3 regions of the Protofrankia sp. Cas3 genome follow, and region 3 is predicted to be linked to each of the others. Evidence: riboswitches for the same ligand, from Rfam matches in the RefSeq annotation. Region 3 holds a riboswitch; each other region holds the start of a gene.
What was found. Region 3 has a riboswitch for cobalamin ahead of U9983_RS17505 (CbtB domain-containing protein). Riboswitches for the same ligand answer to the same signal wherever they lie in the genome.

Region 1 (2,197 bases), on a different contig from region 3:
CGAAATATCATGGCGAGTACAAACAGAAGGAATAAACTTCGCCACATCGCATCGCCGACCCATGTGCCGCGGTACCATACACCCGACGAATGAAACTCGTAAAGAAAGGAGTCCGGCGTCATGCCTGATCGGCTCATCGCAGATCCTCGCGGATTCGGCCGGCGCGCCACGTTGGATGTGTGAGACGTGGATGGTGACTCTTCTGCAGACATCTTCCTGTTCTACCGCGACGGCACCGGGAAGCAGCAGGTGGTGAACCTGACCGCGGCCGTGGGTGTGACGGTCGGTCGCGGTCCCGGTAGCGACGTCAGGCTGGCGTGGGACAGCAAGGTCTCACGCCTGCATGCACAGTTCCAACAGATCGGAACCAACTGGATACTGATCGACGGAGGGTTGTCCCGTAACGGCACCTTTGTGAACGGGGAACGGCTCGTCGGACGGCGACGGCTCGGGGACGGCGACGTTATTCTCGTCGGTTCGACCTCGCTGACTTATCGTGACAACCGCTTCGGCCGCACATCCGCCGGCCGTGGCGCGATAGAGACCCAAGACGTGAACAATATCGTGACCCTGCGTTCCCTGTCGTCGACCCAGCTGCTGGTACTGGAATCCCTGTGTCGCCCGTACCAGGAGCGAACCCCGTACACGACCCCCGCAACAAATCGGCAGATCGCCGACGAGTTGTTCTTCAGTGTCGAGGCGGTCAAGACCCACCTACGGACGTTGTTTCGCAAGTTCGGCGTGGAAGAACTGCCGCAGAACCAGAAGCGAATGAAGCTCGTCGAGCTGGCTTTCCAGGCCGGGTTGGTGTCCGAGCGCGAACATTGATCGTCACCACTGGCCCACCACGCCGCCCTCCCAGCCCCGTCGCCCGATGACTTCGGGCGTTCCGCGGTCAGACCGAGCTTCGCGTGTGGGATGATCGTGGCGGCATCCTTCGCGAGGTGCCCTGGGAGACCGGGGAGAATCGGGAAGCCGGTGAGAGTCCGGCACGGGCCCGCCGCGGTCATCGGGGAGTCACCGTCCACGCGCGCAGGCGCAGCCACTGGGCCACCTGGCCTGGGAAGGCCGGGCGGCCAGGCGTTGATCCGAGAGTCCGAAGACCGGCCTCGCATGTGTGCCACCCGCCGATGGTCGGGTGGTCGGAGCGCGGGAGCCTCGCCATGTCCGTAGACATCTACGATGTGATCAAAAAACGCCGTGACGTGCGTGCCCAGTTCACCGGAGCGCCGATCGCGGCCGATGTCCTGGACCGTGTGCTTGCGGCGGCCCATGCCGCCCCGAGCGTCGGCCTGAGTCAGCCATGGGACTTCATCCTGGTCGAAAACATCCGAACCCGGAAAACCTTTCATGATCATGTCAGGCATGAACAGGCGATCTTCGCCGCGACGCTGACCGCGGACCAAGCCACCCGTTTCAGCCGGATCAAGATCGACGGCGTACTGGAGTCCACGCTGGCCGTCGTGGTGACATACGACCCGCTACGCGGCGCACCAGCCGTCCTGGGACGACACTCCATCGCGGATGCCGGGCTGTATTCCGTATGTCTGGCCATCGAGAACCTGTGGCTGGCAGCGACCGCCGAAGGCCTCGGCGTCGGCTGGGTGTCCTTCTATCGTGAACAGGCCGTTCGGAACATGCTCGGGATTCCCGACGAAGTCCGGCCGGTCGCGTGGTTGTGTCTGGGGCCAGTCACACATCATGAGACCGTCCCCGACCTGGAACGGCACAACTGGGCCTACCGGCGCGCTCTGCCTCAGGCAGTCCATCACGAGATGTGGTAGTCAGCTGGTCATGAATCGATGGTCGGCCACCGTCGGGCAAAGGTGGCCGACCGTCGGCGGCTCTCCAGGGAGCTGACGTCGGAGCCCGTTTCAAGATTGTTTCAGAGGGCGGAGACTACCTGCTCGTAGTCCAGCCGTGGGCTGCGGTCGAACCACGGATTCTCCCCGGGCCTGCCGATGTTGATGACTGCGAGCGTCCGCAACGGCTGGTGGGCAAAGAACTCCTTGTCGACGGCGGTGGCGTCCAGGCCCGTCATCGGGCCAGCCGCGAGCCCAGCGGCGCGGATGCCCAGAATGAGGTAGCCGATCTGCAGGCCGGCGTTGAAGCGGGCCGTCTGCTCGCGAGCGACCGGTTCGGTGAAGAAGTCCTTGGCGTTCGGCAGATGGGGGAAGACCTGCGGGAGGTTCTCGTG
Region 2 (2,197 bases), on a different contig from region 3:
CCCACGTTGTCACGCTGCTCGACGACGCGGTGAGCGCCGTCGCGGCCCTCGACGAGGAGGCGGATGGCGACAACGCACTCGCCGCCCACGTCCGCGCGGACCTGCGTGCCGCTCCCGGTGACCGGCGGCGGGCCACGACCCGTATCTTCGGGTCGAAGCCGGGGGCCTACGGCGCCGGTCTCCTGCCCCTGATCGACTCGCGCGAGTGGCGTTCGGACGCCGACCTTGCCGAGGTGTACGCGGTGTGGGGCGGCTACGCCTACGGCCGCGACCTCGACGGGCGGGAGGCCCGAGCCGACATGGAGCAGGCGTTCCGTCGCATCCAGGTGGCCGTGAAGAATCAGGACACCCGCGAGCACGACCTGGTCGACTCCGACGACTACTTTCAGTACCACGGCGGGATGGTCGCGGCGGTCCGCGCGCTCACGGGCGCGTCACCGGCGGCCTACGTGGGGGACAGCGCCATGCCGGACGCGGTGAAGACCCGCACGTTGCAGGAGGAGACCCACCGGGTGTTCCGGGCCCGGGTGGTGAATCCGCGCTGGATCGCGGCGATGCGCCGCCACGGTTACAAGGGCGCGTTCGAACTGGCGGCGACCGTCGACTACCTGTTCGGTTATGACGCGACCGCGGGTGTCGTGCAGGACTGGATGTACGAGTCGTTGGCCGCCTCCTATGTGTTCGACCCCGAAACCCGCGACTTCATGCAAACGTCCAATCCGTGGGCGCTGCGCGGCATCGCTGAACGCCTGCTGGAAGCCGCCGACCGCGGCCTGTGGGAAAAACCCGACGCCACCACCATCGACGGACTCCGCCAGACCTACCTGGAGCTCGAAGGTGACCTTGAAGGCGGCGTTGCGGGCGGCGTTGCAGGCGGCCTCGAAAGCCGCGAAGAATAACCCGTCGGACCGTCGCTATGACCGTAGGTGTGCCATGCTGAGAAACGCGACGGCAGTGGAGGAAGCCGGTGGGAATCCGGCGCGGTCCCGCCACTGTCACCGGGGAGCAACCCCTCACCGTACGTCACGGCCGCGAGAGCGGTTGGAAGGCCGAGGGGGCGCGCTGATCCGGAAGTCAGGATACTCCGGCCGTCCGCACCGTTACCGAGGGCGAGGAAACCCGAGGGAGGACCGCGGTATGCCAACGCACGCCCGCCGGCTCGTGATCGGCCGGCTCGTGATCGATACGGAGTCCGGCGCACACCGGCACAGGGCACGATGACGGCCTACCCGTTGTCCGCGGTGGTGGGCATGGACGACCTGCGGCTCGCGCTCGTCCTCAACGCGGTGTCCCCGGCGATCGGCGGGGTCCTCGTCCGCGGCGAGAAGGGCACGGCCAAGTCGACCGCGGTCCGAGGGCTCGCCGCGTTGCTCCCACCGGTGAACGTGGTAACCGGCTGCCGGTTCTCCTGTGACCCGGCCGCGGTTGACCCCGACTGCCCGGACGGCCCGCATCCACCGGAGGCGCGGCCGAGCACCCGGGCGGCGCGCCTGGTGGAGCTGCCGGTCGGCGCCTCTGAGGACAGGGTCACCGGAGCGATCGACCTCGACCGGGCGCTCGCCGAAGGCGTCACCTCGCTGCGGCCGGGGTTGCTCGCCGCCGCCCATCGCGGCCTGCTCTACGTCGACGAGGTCAACCTCCTGCACGACCATCTCGTCGACCTGCTGTTGGACGCGGCCGCCCTCGGTGTCGCCCACGTGGAACGTGACGGGGTGTCGGTGCGCCATGCAGCCCGCTTCCTGCTGGTCGGGACGATGAACCCCGAAGAAGGTGAGCTGCGCCCGCAGTTGCTGGACCGCTTCGGACTGACCGTCGAGGTCGCCGCCAGCCGACAGCCGCCGGTGCGGGCCGAGGTGGTGCGCCGCAGGCTGGCCTACGACGCCGACCCCGACGCCTTCGCCGCTCGCTGGGCGGTGCAGGAGACCGCCCTGGCCGCCCGGATCGCCACCGCCCGCGACCGGCTGCCCGCTGTCGAACTGCCCGACTCCGCACTGCGCCAGGTCACCGCGGTGTGTGCGGCGTTCGACGTGGACGGGATGCGCGCGGACGTGGTCGTGGCACGCACCGCGATCGCGCTGGCAGCCTGGGAGGGCCGGGAGACCGTCGACGCCGACGACGTCCGCCGGGCCGCCCGCCTGGCCCTGCCGCACCGCTGCCGCCGTGGCCCGTTCGACGCGCCCGGCCTGGACGAAGACGC
Region 3 (2,197 bases):
AGCAGGCCGATCGTGGTCCACAGCGACACCTGAATCGCCAGGGATGCGATGCGGAACCGCCACAGCACATCGGCGGGAAATCCCTGCGGGGTCTCTTGCACCTGTGGCAGGAGGTAACAGGCCAACCCGACGATCACCAGAGCACCGGCCATGGCGAGCAACGCCGCATCCCAGGCACCGAACCTCGCCGCGAGCCGGCGAGCCGTCACAGCGCCACCGATGACCACTGCCAGCGAGATCAGCATCATCGTGAAGTACAGGCTTGTGCGCTCACCGATGGTGTCGGGATTACCGATGGACGGCGGGTTGGCCGGATACTTCAGATCGGGCAGCAGGTACATTCCCATGAAGCCCGCGAGCGCCACCAGCGCCGCCGTCCCCCGCGCACCCAGGCCACCGAGGCGGCCCTGCACACCGGCGTAGGCGAGAGCGAAGAGCCCGCCGATTGCGACGCCGAACACCAACAGGCCGGTGAACAGGCCGATGGTGCTCTGCACGTTTCGGGACACCAGATTCATTGCCTGCACGCCGTCGGCGGCGTCCCGCGCCGACTCGAAGGCGATCGCGTGGCCGACCTCGCTCTCCCCGAGGAGCTTGGCGACGACGAAGGCACACACGGCTGCGAGCGCGCCGACCAGCATCCCACGGATCAGCAGTGCGCGAACCATCACCGGCCCCGCTCAGTGACAGGCGAAACCGAGCAGGTGACGGGCATCGTGTACGAACTCGTGGATGTAACTACCGCCCACGAGCGACACGGCGCCCTGTTCCGCACCGACGAAGTACAGCAGCAGCAGCGCCAGGACCGAACCGAAGAGCGCAAATGGGGCCAGCTCGGTCAGGGGGATCGTCGGCAGCGCCGGACGGGCGGCCGGCGCATCGCCAGCCGCTGGATACGCCATTGCATGGGCCATTGCGGGACCTCCACAGGAATCACGCGTTCCACTCGGCAGGGCATGTCCGGCGATGGGTCTGGCTTCCGACGTCGCTCCTTGGGCGGGCCGGTCACAGTGGCGCGACCGTGCCGGATTCACACCGGCTTCCACCGCTCGGACACCAATGAGACAACCAGCAATCAACCCCTCGCGTCAAGCAGTACCGGTTACGCATCTCACCGGGTACTCAGAGGACCAGCTGGGCCGAAGGGCGAAGAGCGCCCGCCGTCACCTGTGGACAGCCCTCACCTGTAGACCGATGCCGCGACCGGGATGGCCGGATCGAGGTTCTGAAGGGGGACCACCCGCCGACCCAGTGGCGCGATGGCCAGCGGAATCATCTTGAACGACGCCACGCCGAACGGGATCCCGATGATCGTCAAACAGAGCACCACGCCGAAGATCAAATGTCCGAGGACGAGCCACCAGCCGGCGATCAGGAACCACAGCAGGTTGACCAGGAAGAGCACGACGGGAGCCTCGCCGGGCTGGTCGACCACGACCCGGCCGAACGGCCAGACGACGTAGCCCGCCAACCTGAACGCCGCGACCCCGAACGGGATCGTCACGATCAGCAGGCAGCACACGATGCCGGCAAGGAGATAGCCGAGCGCCAGCTCGAACCCGGCGAACAACAGCCACAGAATGTTTCCGATTATCCGCACGCCCGCTACCTACCCGCCTGAGCGGTCACGATCCCGAGTCGCGCTCGACCCGGATCCGGCGGGACTGGATCGCCGGCATCTCGCGGACCTCACGACCCGCCACGCCCCGACCCCTTCGACAAGGGCCTCGCCGGCACACCCAACCCCGACATTCAGGTATATCCATATGTTCGGCTAATTCAGGACCTTCGTCCTGTTTTCTGCTACCCTCACGGGTAGTAACCTGACCGGGACGGAGGACGCGGGATGCATGCTCCACGCCCTGCAACGCCGCGTCCCCGTTGCCGGCCGCGCTGGGCAGCACCGCTCCCATCCGTTCCGGAGATTCTTCCCGGACGGCACTCGACGCATCCTGGACTTGACCGAACGACAGGAGGAGCAACACGGTGAACAACGAGAAGACCGAAGACCAGCCGCTGCACGTGCAGGGCCGGGACGCGGTCATCGCCGGTGCCGCTGGAGTACGGTGGCGCGACGGCGAGCCGCCCGACTATCATCTGTCAAAAGAGACAATGCCCCAGGAACGTACCCACGAACACGCCAAGGGCTCCCTGGCCGACATCGTCGAGCGCGTGGTTCAGGTCTTCGAAATGGAGG

Region 1: linked by a shared signal. The riboswitch ahead of bluB (5,6-dimethylbenzimidazole synthase) and the one ahead of U9983_RS17505 (CbtB domain-containing protein) in region 3 are both predicted to bind cobalamin.
Region 2: linked by a shared signal. The riboswitch ahead of U9983_RS13820 (VWA domain-containing protein) and the one ahead of U9983_RS17505 (CbtB domain-containing protein) in region 3 are both predicted to bind cobalamin.

Annotation. Positions count from the first base shown of each region.
Region 1 covers NZ_CAUVXP010000017.1:19,459-21,655, forward strand. Annotated here, with positions in the region: gene U9983_RS05450 (FHA domain-containing protein) at 187-828, shown strand; cobalamin riboswitch at 926-1,127, shown strand; gene bluB (5,6-dimethylbenzimidazole synthase) at 1,164-1,784, shown strand; gene U9983_RS05460 (malonic semialdehyde reductase) at 1,886-2,197, opposite strand, start outside.
Region 2 covers NZ_CAUVXP010000064.1:7,010-9,206, forward strand. Annotated here, with positions in the region: gene cobN (cobaltochelatase subunit CobN) at 1-899, shown strand, start outside; cobalamin riboswitch at 958-1,085, shown strand; gene U9983_RS13820 (VWA domain-containing protein) at 1,218-2,197, shown strand, end outside.
Region 3 covers NZ_CAUVXP010000098.1:1,724-3,920, reverse strand. Annotated here, with positions in the region: gene U9983_RS17510 (CbtA family protein) at 1-668, opposite strand, end outside; gene U9983_RS17505 (CbtB domain-containing protein) at 681-902, opposite strand; cobalamin riboswitch at 952-1,076, opposite strand; gene U9983_RS17500 (YccF domain-containing protein) at 1,181-1,600, opposite strand; gene U9983_RS17495 (SnoaL-like polyketide cyclase) at 1,987-2,197, shown strand, end outside.